Regions from separate parts of the Alkalimarinus coralli genome, predicted to be linked through region 1. Evidence: riboswitches for the same ligand, from Rfam matches in the RefSeq annotation. Region 1 holds a riboswitch; the other holds the start of a gene.
What was found. Region 1 has a riboswitch for cobalamin ahead of MY523_RS15830 (TonB-dependent receptor plug domain-containing protein). Riboswitches for the same ligand answer to the same signal wherever they lie in the genome.
Positions count from the first base shown of each region.

Region 1 (7,697 bases):
TTTATGAGCAATAAATGAGCATTTTGAGTCATTCTTTAACGCTGTATTTGTAAGCGCAGTAGTCGTGCAAAGGTTTCTATTAGTTATTGCGGTATCGCGGCCTTAGCGCCGTTACTCGCACACTTTCCCCTGCTTCAGTAGATGGCTCTATCTGTGCCTCGATGGAAAAGTATCGGTATAAGTTATCTTTCGTGAGTACTTGGGTCGGTGTTCCGTCTGCCACGACGTCGCCTTGAGATAACAAAATTAACCGGTCACAAAATCGTGATGCTAACCCCAGATCGTGAATTGCTGCAATGGCTGTATGCCCGCTTTCGGTTAACTGCTTAACTAATGTCAAAACCTCTAACTGATGGCAAAGATCTAAATTTGCGGTGGGCTCATCCAGTAACAGAATCGGTGCTTGTTGAGCGATAGCTCTAGCGATAAACACTCGTTGCCGCTCCCCTCCTGAAAGCTGGTCCACCCTGCGCTCTGCCATCTGCAATAGATCCGTTTTTTCCATGGCGGCTTGGATCAGTTCAAGATCTTGTTGGCGCTCAGACTGAAACGGGCCTAAGTGAGGGTTTCGCCCCATCGCTACGACCTCCTGTACGCTAAACGCGCAGTCAATCGACGTGTCCTGAGGAACCAGAGAGATATGGCGCGCTATCTCCCGTGGTTTGTAGGTGTTAAGAGATCGGCCTGCGAGCGTAATTTCCCCGTGAGTTGGGGAAACTAACCCCATCAGCAGTGTTAACAAGGTTGATTTGCCCGCTCCATTAGGGCCTATAAGGCCAACAAACTGCTTTTTATCGAAGCTTAACGCGACGTCCTTGATGATGTTCTGCTTTCCATAGGCGAATTCCAGGTTTGAGCAACTAAGCAGTGTACTCATGGTGCGGGCACCTCTCGTTCTTGGTGAGCGGCTTGCCCGTGAAATTGGCCCGCTCTTAATGAGCCCAGGCTCCAACTGCTTTGGCGGTTCTGCATGTGCTTTAAAATGAGTTCTTTCATAGGTTAGCCTCCCTGTTATATTTGCATGGCCCAGCGTTTTTTTATCAAAATAAATAAGAAAAAAGGTGCACCTAAAGAGGCGGTTGCCACCCCAAGGGGGATGGCTTTTTCAGGGGCTGCTGTACGTAGTAATAGGTCGGCCCCAACCAGTGTAATCGCGCCTCCGATAGCGGAAGCGGGCAGTAGAAAACGATGATGGGGGCCAATTAACAGCCGTATAATATGAGGCACTACCAGCCCGATAAAGCCAATTGCGCCACAGACAGAAACGGTTGCGCCGACCATGAAGGCAGTGATCACGAGCAGCCACCTTCTGGTATTCGCAATATTGACGCCAATGGATACGGCATGAATCTCCCCTAACAAGAGTGCGTCCAGGTGCTTTGAGAACAGTAGCAGAGCAGCGGTGCCTAGCGTTGCAAACGGCAGCAGTAGTAATACATGATCCCAGGTGCGGCCGTCTAACCCACCCATTGTCCAGTAGATGATCATGCGCCCGACTTCCCAGTTGTTAAGAGATAATGCCAGAACCAGTGAAGATATGGCGGTATTCAAGGCACCTATGGCTACGCCTGAAAGCAGCAGCGTTCCGGTGGCTATATGACCCCGCTGGCTGGCAATTCGATAGACTATAAAGAGGGTTAGGGTGGCGCCGATAAACGCAAAGGCAGGCAGTGCCCATACAGAGACGGATGCAACCCCTAAATAAAGTGCTAGAACTGCACCGAGTGAGGCGCCAGACGAAACGCCCAGCACCGAGGGGGATGCCAGGGGATTGCGAAACATGCCTTGCATGACTGCGCCACTGATCGCGAGGCAAGCACCGGCAAGCGCCCCAACGATAATCCTGGGCATTCTTACGTCGATCAAGACGCTCTGCATCCATGGTCGTACACCTTCAACGGCGACAGGCCACCCCCATGCGTTTGACAATATGCCTGGCACCTTACTGAAGGGAATATCAACCGAGCCCTGAAAAAATGCAATGACTGCAAGCCCTGCGAGCATGAATAACATTAAGATCAGAATATTTAACGGTTTTGCCAAAAGTGTCATTCAAATACCTCCGGGTGCAGAAGCCTGGCGACTGGCGCTATTCCGTGCCAACTATATTGAGAGACTGAAAGCACCCATGCGCCTTTTAGATCGTAGACACGGTTATTGAGTATCGCTGGGGTGTTTTGCCAGGCAGGCTGCATTGCAAGAAACTCAGATGGGGTGGGGGTGCTGTCGGGTGCCCAGCCGTTCATGAGAATAACGTCTGGCTCAAGGCCGATTGCCATCTCTTCACTAATCTTCTGGGTGCCTTTGATATGGGTTTCATTGATGACATTGTAACCGCCTGCTATTTCAATGATTTCATCAATAGTGGTTCCGGCCCCGGCGGTATAACCATTCATGCTGTAATAGAGTACTCTGGGCCTGCTCTTTCCGCTAACTCGCTGTTTTATTGATTGAATGTTCTGCTGTAGCGCGTTAAACATGGCCTCTGCTTGTGGTTCGTTGCCAACAACACTGGCGACGAGTCGAATATTTGCTTCGATATCGCTGAAAGAGCGGTAGTGACTCAGGCGCACAACAGGGACTTTTGAGCCGAGTAATAGCCGTACCGTTTCGGCACGGGTATAGGCCGCGACAAAAACCAAATCAGGCTCTAGTGACAGGATCTCTTCTACCTCTCCCGTAATCCGCTTAACATGGGCAGGATAGTGGTTGGGTATGTTTGACATGATGGGGTCATCAGCGAGATGCGTAACGCCTGACACTCGGTCACTGTCGACTAGTGCAGACAGTATTTCATCGGTTCCCAGCGTCACAGACACGATGCGTTGCGGTGGCCTGAGCAGAGGGTATTCTTCTCCTATGGGGTCGACCAGCATCTTGGGGAAGTGGGCTCCCTTGACGGATGTTGGTCGTAGAGCGTTGTCGTTTAAAAGCGCAATGTTGATATCCAGCCTTATCAGCAATATACCGCAAAGCAGCAGTGCGAAGACGATAAGTATGTGCTGGCTGGATATCTTAAACATTAGCTCATGACCTCTACAGGCTGCCTGTAATGGTGATACCCACCATGCCGTTGATGCCTTTAGTCCCGTAGGTCAAGACCTCTTCATACTCCTCATTGAGAAGGTTATCGACACGGCCAAAGAGCTCGATGTGTTTATTCAGCTGATGAGTGAGTGCGACGTTGACTAATGTGTAGTCCGACAGTGTAACGGTTGATGTATTCCAGTTGGCATCATATTCAATATCATCTTGTTTGCCATTGTATTGAACCCCCGTGGTTAAACGGGTTTGATCATTGGAGAACAGATAGCTGCCATTGATGCTGGCAACATGCTCGGGCCGCCGTACCAGTTCGTTGCCGTTTCCGTCGTTGCTGTCTGTGTATGTATAGCTGCTGTTAAGCCGGGTGTTATCGCTGGGGCGCAAGACCAGGCTTAATTCAACCCCCTTAATTTTAGCGTCTGAGGGCATATTGACCGATGTTTGCCCCGAGCCAGTGATTAAATTGGTTACATCGGTATGGAAGTAGGTTAAATCGACATAGCCGTCTAACGCGTTAAAGTGATACTCGGTTCCAACGTCCCATGTTGAATTTTCCTCTGGTCGAAGGTCTGCATTGCCGGTGTAGTCAGGGGTGCTGCCGAATAACTCGAACAGCGTCGGGTTTTTAATGCCTTTACCCTTGCTGGTGTGTAGCCGCACACTGTCTGTCACCCAGCCTGCGAATGTTAGCCGGTAGGTGTTGGCATTCTGGAACAGACTGTTGATATCTCGCCTGCCTGCGACCGTGGCATAATAGCGATCATCAATGTTGGCGCCATATTCAACAACATAACCTGACACGTCCATGTCACGATCTATTGTTGAGAACCCTTTGTTGTAAAATTCCTCTTCTTCATGCTCGGCGGCAAACGTAAAGCGGTGCTCCAGGTCATCGCTGTTTGTCAGGCTGCTATAGAGAAACAGGTCGGTCTGATATTCATATTTTTGCTTGTAGCCCTGGCTGTTGTAGCTCTCTGTACCGGCGGTGAAGAAGGTGTTGTCAGTATCGTTTGCCGAAAAGCTCAGCCGGTGATGCCACTGCTCATCCAGAAGGTCGAGTTTGGCTGAGACCTTGCCAGAGGTTTGCTCCGTTTCGGTATTATCGTCACTATCAACTGCGCCGACTCCGCCTAAAAATGAATCGGTGTCTACGTCACTCTTTACGTGGCGCACCACAAGATCCATAGACAGGTTGTCGAGCAAATCGATGCCGCTTTTTAAGTTGATTGTTGCATTTTTATAGCCATCTTTTTCGCGGTTGCCTCGCTCTTCACTGGCAGCAGAAATGCCATTAGTGTTTAACAGCGTGCCGCTTAATGCGTAGTGATAGTCGTCTGTGCCTGCATTAATAGCAAGGGTTTCCTGATGGGTGTCGTAGCTGCCTCCCTCAACAGTAATTTTACCGTTCAATGACCCCTTTCCGCGTTTAGTTACGATATTAATGACGCCACCCATTGCATCGCTACCCCACAGCGCACTTTGAGCGCCACGGAGTACTTCTATGCGTTCAACCTCCAGGTTCATCAGGTGGGCAAAGTTAAACTCTGAACCACTGGCGACATCATTTACTTCAATGCCATCAATCAGCACCAATGTCTGATTGGCTTCGGCTCCACGAATCCGCACTTGAGTCGGTGCGCCTGCTCCGCCGGTTCGACTCACCGCCACGCCGGGCACATCTCTAAGGACATCAGACACAACCTGAACCTGATTTTGTTCAAGGTAGTCTGAGTCTAAAACCGTGATGGCGCTGCCTGAGGACTCGCGAGCCATTTCAATACGGGAGGCGCTAATAACTACCTCTGTTGCTTCATTGGCTGCCATTGGTGCCTCTGCATGAGCCGTTGAGGATAGTAATAGTAATAGTAATAGCGATGTAGCCGCTGCGGCCAGTACAGGGGTTTTGGAAAAGTTTTGATAAAGCAATTTAAGCTCCTTAAAGTACTGAAATCTTGGAGCTGGAAGCGCAACGCGGCCATCCGTGCAGGCAGCAAACAACGGTTCGCTGAGTGTTCGGATAACTGAGTGGCAGAAACAGATAAAAGGAAGCCCCTCTTACGGATTCGTTTCCAGCAACAATAATCTATGTTATTGCCACCGTTACGGAATCCGCCCAAACAAGCTCCCCGCTTGATGGTAGGTGACGACTTAAACGGCAGGTCTCCTGGCTCACAGGTCAAGGTATTCGGCCCACCTTCCCGGTTTCCCAGTGGTATAAGAGCCGACACTCTCTGCTAACAGTTGCGGGGGCAGCCACGGTTTCTCACCGTGTTCCCTTTCAATCTCAATTAAGAGAACCGTCTTCGGCGCGAATTTTAAACGGAAGATGACGTTGTATGCAATTATTCTTATGAAAAACACGCAGCCCAGAGCAGAGGCAAAATCGATGCACTGGTTTGGAGTATGAGGTGCTACGAGATGGTACGGCGGAGCTGTGAGATGTCATCAGGCTTAAATCACGACAGTCTCGTTATTAGCCGTAATATCTGTATTACTGATCCAGCGTTCGACATCCGGTAGTGCGATGGGGCGACTGAAATAGAAGCCTTGAATAATATCGCAGCCCATCTTTTGCAGCAGTTTCAGCTGTGTTGCTGACTCTACGCCCTCTGCAACCACGGTCATGCCCAAGGTATGCCCTAGCTGAATGATGGCAAGTGCGATGGCGGCATCATCTTCATCGGTTTCGAGGTCTTTGATAAATGATCGGTCTATCTTGATTTTATGCACTGGAAAGCGCTTGAGATAACTTAGTGAGGAGTAACCGGTGCCAAAGTCGTCGATCGACAGCTTGACCCCTAACTGGTTCAGTTGATTCATTGTCTGCACCGCTGACTCCAGGTTTTGCATGACCAGGCTCTCAGTAATCTCCAGCTCCAGCCTTTCAGGTGGAAATTGGGTTTCCTGTAGCACTTTCTGCACACAAGCGGTTAGGTCTGACTGATGAAATTGAGCGGCGGATACATTGACGGCCAACGTAATCGGCTGATCATCATGGGCCCAGTCTAACGCGTTCAGGCAGGCATTTTTTAGCGCCCACTCACCAATAAGCGGCATCAGTCCATTTTGCTCGGCAATGGGTAGAAATTCGTGAGGTGGCATGAGTGCGCCTTCATGATCCCAGCGAATAAGTGCCTCTAAGCCTGACACCTTGAGAGATTTGGCATTAATCTGTGGCTGAAATACAAGGTGAAATTTATCGTTTGCCAGCGCAATACGAATCTCATTTGAGATCTCTTTCTGCCGGCGGAGTGTAAGGTTCATGTCCTGCTGGAAAAAGTGAAACTGATTACCCTTGTTGTTCTTGGCGCTATACATGGCCATATCTGCAAAACGTACCAGCTCTTCGGTGTCCTGGCTGTCTTCCGGGTAGAGCGTAATCCCAATACTGGCAGAAGTATATATTTCGTTTTCCTCAAAGCTAAAGGGCTGAGACAGCGAGTCGAGCACTCGCTGTGCCGCGACCACGATGTTGTCTGCACTGCCTACATCTTCCAGAATAATTGCAAACTCGTCACCCCCGAGTCGGGCCACGGTGTCGCTGTCTTTAATATGTGCTTGCAAGCGCCGGGCAACCCCTTTGATCAGCTCATCACCAATGGCATGTCCGAGGGTGTCATTGACCTCTTTAAAACTATCGAGATCCAGCAGTAATAACGCGCCCTGTGTGCCATGTCGCTCACACTGGGCCAGGGATTGGTGCAACCGGTCCTGGAATAACATTCGGTTGGGTAAATGGCTTAGGGCGTCATGGCTGGCCATATGCTCAATCTGGTGCTCGTACTCTCTCCTTGAGGTGATATCCACCAGTGTACTTTGTATGGCTGAGTTGTTATCCCATTGGATAACGCGGCTCATGTTGTCCAGAATAAGCTTGCAACCGTCACGGGTTTCGATCTCGATGTCAGAGTGCTCTGGTGGTTTGTCTCCAGCGGCGATAATGGCATCAAGACGTTTAAGCTGGTCATTGGCACTTTTGGGCACCAGACTTAGCAGCGAGTTCATCGACATTAACTCGTCCACTTGGTAGCCCGTCATCTCGGCAAAAGCCTGATTGATAAACAGCGGCTTAAAGTCGCGGTGAATCACTATGCCTTGAATAGACCCTTCAATCAGGTCTCTAAAACGTTGCTCACTGGTGCGTAACTCTTCATAGAGGCGGGAGCTTCTGAGTGCGGTAATAACCTGCGAACCGAGCATTTCCACCAGCCCCATACGCTCTTCCGTGAAGGCATGTGCCATTTGGTTGTTTTCAAAATAGACCAGCCCCACTTGCGTTCCGGCATCAGAAAGTGGCACGGCCATGGCTGACTGAACCTTGGTATTACGAAGGTATTCGATGGGGAAAAAGCGTTGCTCGGCCCTGACATCAGCGACCAGTTGCGGGCTTCGGATGCGCTTAACATAGTTGATCAGTGACTTTGAAAACGAAAAGTCATGACATCGATTAATCGGTTGTTGCAAGCATTTTTTGTTGCCCTGCTCTGGGTAGACGGCACTGACAACCAGGCTGTCATCTTCCTGAAGCAGTAGCATTGCTTTACTGGCACCGGCATTCTCAGCCATGATCTTAATCAGCTCATGGGCCAGGTTTTCGGACTGTATATTCTCCATAATGGCCTGGCTGGCTTTGAGCGCTGAGAGCCAGTCCA
Region 1 covers NZ_CP096016.1:3,536,525-3,544,221, reverse strand. The annotation lists gene MY523_RS15845 (heme ABC transporter ATP-binding protein) at 80-877, opposite strand; gene MY523_RS21820 (hypothetical protein) at 874-996, opposite strand; gene MY523_RS15840 (FecCD family ABC transporter permease) at 1,012-2,052, opposite strand; gene MY523_RS15835 (ABC transporter substrate-binding protein) at 2,049-3,023, opposite strand; gene MY523_RS15830 (TonB-dependent receptor plug domain-containing protein) at 3,037-4,971, opposite strand; cobalamin riboswitch at 5,183-5,362, opposite strand; gene MY523_RS15825 (EAL domain-containing protein) at 5,497-7,697, opposite strand, start outside.

Region 2 (7,697 bases), 2.2 Mb from region 1:
TGTCAGTGACTAAACATTACAAACCTTCTCGTTCAGAACGCTACCGTGATTGAATGGATACAAGACACCGCTGACTCCCAGTGACAACACATATGGCTATCGCAGAACTGATTACACCGAGTTATGAGCGCAGTAAAGTTAATAAAAATTTTAAGTGTTAAGACGGTACCGTAATTGACTCCGATACCAAATCACTGATTTTCGGAGCGTACATTTTCAATTAATAGTTTTGAACTGAAAAAATCGACAAGCCCCAATCTGGGGCTTATAATACCCAGATTGGGGCTTTTCAGACTGAATTGAAATAAATGAAGACAAATATCGGAGATGCACTTTTTACTAAGGCGCAGCAAAAGCTATTGGCATTATTTTTTGGTTTGCCAGAGAAAGACTTTTATCTTAATGAAGTGGTGCGTTTAGCGGATATGGGTCGAGGTGTAATTAGTCGCGAGCTGAATAAGTTTACAGAAGCAGGTTTGCTAGTGGTAAGAAAACAGGGTAACCAAAACCACTATCAAGCGAATAAGGCATCACCTATTTTTGATGAGCTGGTAGGTATTGTGAAAAAAACCTTCGGAGTAGCAAATGTTTTGCAAACTACATTGGAACCATTATTACCAGCGTTAAGCAAGGCTTTTGTCTATGGTTCGGTTGCCAAAGGTGAAGATCATGCTGATAGTGATATAGATGTGATGCTTGTAGGGGAAGATTTAAGCTACAGCGAGATTATGCAATTACTCGAGGAGGCTGAAGCTCAATTACAACGCCCCATTAACCCGACAATTTATTCTCCAGATGAGTTTGATGAACGCTTGGCTGATAACCAGAGTTTTTTAACTAAGGTGATGGCTCAACCAAAAATAGATTTATTAGATTTATTAGATGAACCGTGAACAAAAAGCGCAGGATGCGATATGAAAGAATTGGAAAACCTTGTAAAAATAAATCAACTCAAACGTGAACCACCCGATGCAAAAGAGTTTGCCGGGATGTTGCGTGCCGGAGATACAAAACTAAAAGATGCGTTGATTGATGGACTAAGTGAAGACAGTCAGTTCTCTTTATCTTATGGCGCGGCTCATGCGTTTTCTCTGGCGGCATTGCGTTGGCATGGCTATCGATCAGATAGTCGGTACTTGGTGTTTCAGTGTTTACAGCACTCCTTAGGGCTGGATAAGGCTAAGTGGCGAGTTTTAGACAAATGTCACAATGTGCGCAATCTTGCCGAATATGAGGGGCATTTAGATGTGAATCCTCAGTTATTAAAAGAGCTAATTAGTATTACCAAAGAGATTCAAACGCTCGTAAAAGCTTTAGAGCCAATAGAGTAAAATAGGAAGAGGGGAAAGGATTAAAGAGTTGATATGACGATTGATTGGAATGCTATCAGTTCAATTTCTACCGCGGTTGCTTCAGTAGCCACAGCCATTGGCGTCTTATTCGGCGCATGGCAAATAAGGTTGTCAAAAAAACAAGCTCAGGCTGAATTTGAAGACTCCATGGATCAGCAGTACAGATCCCTTTCAATGGATTTGCCTGTCGATGTATTGATAGGTAAAGAGCCTGCTGAAGAAGACAAAGCAAAGGTAAGAGAGCTAGTTTTTAACTACCTTGACCTGTCGAACGAGCAGGTCTACTTGAGAGCAAAAGGCCGCATATCTAGGCACACATGGGAGTCATGGTGTTTAGGGATAAAGGCTCACTTAGAAAGACCAGCATTTAAACAGGTTTTCGATGAAGTAAAAGTAAATAGCGGGTTTACTTACCTAGAAAGACTCGTTGATTCAGGGTATAAATCAGACCCGGATGACTGGTTCAATTAAGCGTATTTTAGTATGGCTGCTTCATTAAACACCTTAGCTAAACCCTCTCCCCCGCTGCATGCCCCGAGCTCCATGCCCACTGAAAATTAAAGCCCCCTAACCACCCCGTCACATCAACCACTTCCCCAATAAAATACAAGCCATCAACCTTATTAGACATCATGGTTTTGGATGAGAGTTCATTGGTATCAACTCCACCAATAGTGACTTCTGCGGTTCTATACCCTTCTGTCCCTGAGGGGGTAATTTTCCATTCACTCAGTTGGGTGGCGATTTTCTCAAGCTCTGGCGCGGTATATTGTTTCATCGGTTTTGATGCAAACCAGTTTTCACAAAAAAGCGTTGCCATTTTCTTTGTGAATACATCAGACAATACGGTGCGTAGCTCAGCATTGGGGCGTGCCGATTGTTCTTCGGTAAGCCAGCTTTGCGCTTCACGGTCTGGCAGCAAGTTTATCTCTACTTCATCCCCTTCTCGCCAATATGAGGATATTTGAAGGATGGCCGGGCCGCTAATCCCCCGGTGGGTAAACAGTATATTTTCTCTAAAGGTCTGGCCATTACAGCTAACAGTGGTATCGACCGAGCTGCCAGATAAGGCTTCACAAAGGGGTTTGAGTTGATTGGTAATAACAAATGGAACCAACCCGGCACGGGTGTCATGTATGGTATGGCCAAATTGTCGGGCGATATCATAGCCAAAACCAGTGGCTCCCATGGTGGGTATCGATAATGCGCCGGTTGCAATCACGAGGGACTCACAGGTGACGTCTGATGTATTGGTTTTTAGTTCAAAACCTTGTTCCGTTTTTTCGATACCCTCTACCGACGTATTGAGCCGTATCGTTACATCGGCCTCGTCACTCTCTCGCAACAGCATCTCTAGAATATCGCTCGACTTGTTATCGCAAAATAACTGGCCTAACTTTTTTTCGTGATAGGGGATGCCATGTTTATCAACCAATGCGATAAAGTCCCATTGGGTGTATCGCACCAATGCAGATTTACAGAAGTGAGGATTATGTGAGAGGAAGTTCTCCGGTTCTGAGTACATGTTGATGAAGTTACAACGCCCTCCTCCCGACATGAGTATTTTCTTACCGGCTTTGTTTGCGTGGTCAACCACGAGAACCTTACGTCCTCTATTGCCTGCCGTTATGGCACACATTAGGCCAGCAGCACCCGCTCCAATTACAACAACATCATAATGCGACAACAGAGAACTCCTGATATAAGGCGTAAAGTTAAGGCTGTGACAGGCATGGCCGAATTAGATGGGCATTCTAACAGAACCGCTTAAAAAGAGGATCACCTGAACGTAGATTCACACTCAGGTGAACGCAGCACTAACCCCGGTTAAGCTATTAGATCGACGCTAACAACTCATTTACGGCGCCCGCAAACTGCTGAGGGGAGTCTTCTTGCAAAAAGTGCCCGCCTGATAACGTCTGGTGATTTTGGTCTTTACTGCCTGGGATGCGGTCGCGCATATATTTATCGCCGCCGCGGGTAATCGGGTCACCATTGCTAAAGGTTGTTAGAAACGGTTTTTCCCACTGCTCCAACACTTTCCATGCGGCCCGGTTTGCTTCTGTAGCAGGGTCATTCGGTGAGACGGGCACCAGTTTAGGGAAGGCGCGGGTTGCCGCTTTGTGCTTGCTCGAAGGAAACGGTGCATCATAGGCCTTGCGCTCTCCTCCTGAAAGCTTTTTAAAGGTGCCCATATCGATGATTCGACTTATCGGAAACCAGGGGCTATATAGCGCAAATGTCTTCCATGCATGAAACGCCATTGGCACCGGTTGATCACCGGTTGGCAACATTCCATTCCCTACAACAATCGCTTTGAAGCGGTCTGCATTTTCAGCCGCAAGCCGCAGACCAATGAGCGAGCCCCAATCCTGACATACGAGCGTGATATTGTTCAGGTCGAGCTTATCAATAAAAGTCTGCACCCAGTCCATGTGCTGTTGATATGAAAACAGGGAGATATCAACCGGTTTATCAGATTTGCCAAAACCAATCAGGTCTGGAGCTATTACACGATGACCTGCTGCAGCACAAATCGGGATCATATTTCGATACAGGTATGACCAACTGGGTTCACCATGCATCATAAGTATCGGGTCGGCGTTTCTATCGCCTTCATCGACAAAATGCATCTGTAAGCTTTGAGACTTACCGCCCCCTACTTCCATGCCTTCATCCACTTTTACGTAGTGAGGTTGAAATGGGTAACCGACCAGACGATCAAAACACTTTTCAGGTGTACGGAGATACTTGATCATTGTAGTTCCTTTTATATTATTCTTTTATCAGCGTTAACTTTATAACGATACGATGATGATTTCACCTCCCCTTTGAGCAGCCCAGAGCTAATTATTTTGGTTTTCGCGGCACTCAATATTGACAAGACTATAGGGTTTTGCAAAAGTTCCTTCCTCGCTTTTAGGTGCCAATACCTTTTTAGATTGATTAACACACTAATCAGGTATTGGAGAATCGGGAAACCGGTGAAACTCCGGTACGTGCCCAACGCTGTAATGGTGATTGTTCAACGCTCTGTTTTTGGTAGACATAAAGTCAACACAGAGTGAGCCACTGGAATACTGATAGATAACTTCCGGGAAGGCCGTTGAGCAAGACGACCCTAAGTCAGAAGACCGGCCTTTAAGCCAATAGAGACGTTTGGACAGGCGTACTCAAACTTTTCCGATAAGGGGAATACTGTGGAAAAGAAAGATACTGTTAAACCGAAAGAAGCTGTAGAAACAAAAGAAACCCAGCACCAAGACGAACTATTTTTCACCCAAGGCGAACGGGATGGTCTTTATAAAACCATCTTCAACCGGCGCGATGTTCGAGGCCAGTTCAAGCCAGATCCAATACCCGACGACGTACTGAGCCGGGTTCTTTACGCCGCTCACCATGCCCCATCTGTCGGTTTTATGCAGCCGTGGAACTTCGTGGTGGTACGTTCTGATGAGGTCAAACAGAACGTTCATAAGGCATTTGTAGAGGCCAACGAAAAAGCCGCAAACATGTTTGAGTCTGAGAAAAGTAAAACCTATCGCACGCTCAAGCTGGAAGGCATTCTTGAATCACCGGTCAATATCTGTATTACCTGTGACCGAAAGCGTACCGGCCCTGTTGTGATTGGCCGAACATCAATGAAAGAGATGGATCTTTATAGCAGTGTTTGTGCGGTGCAGAATTTCTGGTTAGCCGCCAGGGCTGAGGGTTTAGGTGTTGGCTGGGTGAGCATTATTGAGCAACAGGCGTTGCAAGCAGCTTTAGCCATGCCGGATGACATCGTCCCAATTGCGTATCTATGCGTGGGGTATGTCTCCCACTTTTTTGATAAGCCGGAACTGGAAACAGCCGGCTGGTTAAATAGAACGCCGCTCGACGACCTGCTCTACTTTGACCAATGGGGCGCGCAGAAAACCAAAGAAGAAGAGACCTTAGTCTCACAGGTGATTGACGATAAACACTTTCCTGGCAACTGGTAAACCGTCGTAAAAGCGCTATCCGCAGCATTTTTTATATTTCTTGCCGCTCCCGCAGGGGCACGGGTCATTCCTACCCACTTTGGTTTGACCCGCCGACTCGACATCACCATCCAGATAGAACCATTGATTCCCAACTTTTTCAAAGCGGGAGACTTCATGCAAGCCCTGAATCTCTTTCCCTTCACTGCTGCCACTTGCATCCCGCTCTTTAAAGTAGGCATTAAATTCTACAGTCCCTCTTTCGCCCTGTTGCTGACTACTGATAACCTGTAAGCGTAACCACTCTGTACTTTCTGCTGACTGACGCAAACTGGCTTTGTCCAGCTCCTGCTGTTTAGTGGGGTGCCAAGTCGCAATTAAGTAATCTACCTTGCCCAGCGCGTATGCGGTATAGCGAGAACGCATTAACTGCTCACAGCGATCAGGCTTGGCTGCACCACTAATAAAAGGCTCACAACATTCGGCATAAGTGAGCGAATTACCATTGACTTGATACCCACAAGGGCACTCAATTTCACGACTCATTCTCTTTAGCCCCATCAACTGTATTGGAAAAATAAACGTATATCGGTATCAGCGCTAGTACACCCAACACCCCGGCCAACATATAGAGCACCTCATAACCGGCGAGTTTAGCGACAAAACCACTCAGCGCACCGACAATACCCGACATCACCACCTGAATGCAGGCTTGCACGGTGTAATCGCTGCCTTCATGCCCTTTTCTACACTGTCCCATCATGAGTGCAAATAACGCAACCGTTGACATGCCGTCAGCGGCTTGCTCGACGAGTGCTATAACAAAGACCCCATCGTTGCTAACGTTGCCTGTAGCCAAAAGCCCATAAGCAGCAATACCAAGCGCTTGCATCAAACCGAACAGTATAAGCGACCACTTTGCCCCAATTCGATAGTAGATAAACCCTGCCGCGACAGCAGCGAGCAACCCGCTGATTGAGGCCCAAAAGGTGAGTTCAGCAACCGCGGTCAGGCTGTATCCATTATCAATAAGCAGCGGTTTAATCATTCCTGAGCCCAACGAGTCGGCAATTTTGTAGGTAAACAATACAGCCAACCAATAGACAATGCCTGGTTGAGAAAAAAAGCCTTTGTAGGCGTCAAACCAACGCTCATTGCTCATCGAGGGGAGGTTTTCAGCATGTGATTCCGGGTAGGCTGATCGCTCTTTAAATAAGAACGCGGGTAGCAGCAACACAAATAAGATCAGGCCCATGAGTTGAAATGACATTGCCCAACCGAGTTTATCAACGCTCACTAGCAAGAGGCTGCCACTCAAGATCATGCCAATTTTAAAGCCAGACACCTGAATGCTATTTCCCAGTCCGCGCCAACGCTCAGGCAACATTTTTACGGCTAAACCGTCCGTTGCTATATCCTGCGTTGCCGCGGTTGTGTTTATCATCAAAACAATCACAAAGAATACGATAATTAACGATCCAAACAGAGCGCTGGGTGAAGAGAATGATAGCAACATCATTAATACGACAAGCAATGACTGCATCAACAAAATCCAGCCGCGGTGTGGCCCCTGCTTGCCTAGCTCTGTACGATCAACAAAGGGTGCCCATAGGAATTTTAAAAACCATGGCAGCGCCAACAATTTTAACAGGCCAATATACTCTACCGAGACACCGTATTCACGAAGCAGTGCAGGCAATGCGTGGGCTAAAAAGCCTGACGGCAAACCCTGCGAGAAATAGAGTGAAGATAGAAGAACAACGGTAAAAACAGGCAGCGACCTGTTTCTTGAGTCTGAAAATAACATTAAGTCAGGAATGCTCGTTGGTTAGTCGCACATATTTAAAATTGTAAATTCTTCAAGATCAAACGTTTCTTGCGGCGGTTTCAAGTCACCACATAATCTTACCAGCATGGCGTGCTTAGCCTCGTCCAGTTGGTTTCTCGCTAGCCCCGTAAACGTTTCCAGTTTGTGCTGATAAGTAGAGATAATGCCATCCAGTTCATCCAGTAGTACGTCTAACTCAGCAAGTTCCGATCTCACTTCTGCTGGGTTATCTACCTGAGTGAGCCACAATAACAGGTCGTCTGAGAGTATTCCTGCCGTGGTAGCCAATATCCAGGCCCTTCTGGCAATCTGCTTTAACGCCATAACAGGCAGATTATCTTCCAGGACAGACACTTCAGCGGCTGCGGTAAGCAGATGAGGCCACACCAAAAGCAAACTATTCTGCCTGTCTATTAACGATTGAATGCTGAGATTACGATGAACGTAGCTATCTGAATTGCTCCTAGCCGTTTGTCCCGTGCCGCGTTGCTCTGATGCTTCGTAATCATGCGATTCCTGTCCACCATGCAGTTCCTGCCCAGCGCTTAGCAGTTT
Region 2 covers NZ_CP096016.1:1,287,343-1,295,039, reverse strand. The annotation lists gene MY523_RS05735 (nucleotidyltransferase domain-containing protein) at 309-893, shown strand; gene MY523_RS05730 (hypothetical protein) at 915-1,331, shown strand; gene MY523_RS05725 (hypothetical protein) at 1,365-1,823, shown strand; gene MY523_RS05720 (BaiN/RdsA family NAD(P)/FAD-dependent oxidoreductase) at 1,861-3,039, opposite strand; gene MY523_RS05715 (haloalkane dehalogenase) at 3,188-4,111, opposite strand; cobalamin riboswitch at 4,257-4,509, shown strand; gene bluB (5,6-dimethylbenzimidazole synthase) at 4,553-5,335, shown strand; gene MY523_RS05705 (YchJ family protein) at 5,351-5,860, opposite strand; gene MY523_RS05700 (MFS transporter) at 5,850-7,121, opposite strand; gene MY523_RS05695 (HD-GYP domain-containing protein) at 7,143-7,697, opposite strand, start outside.
Region 2: another riboswitch for cobalamin. It lies ahead of bluB (5,6-dimethylbenzimidazole synthase); the one in region 1 lies ahead of MY523_RS15830 (TonB-dependent receptor plug domain-containing protein).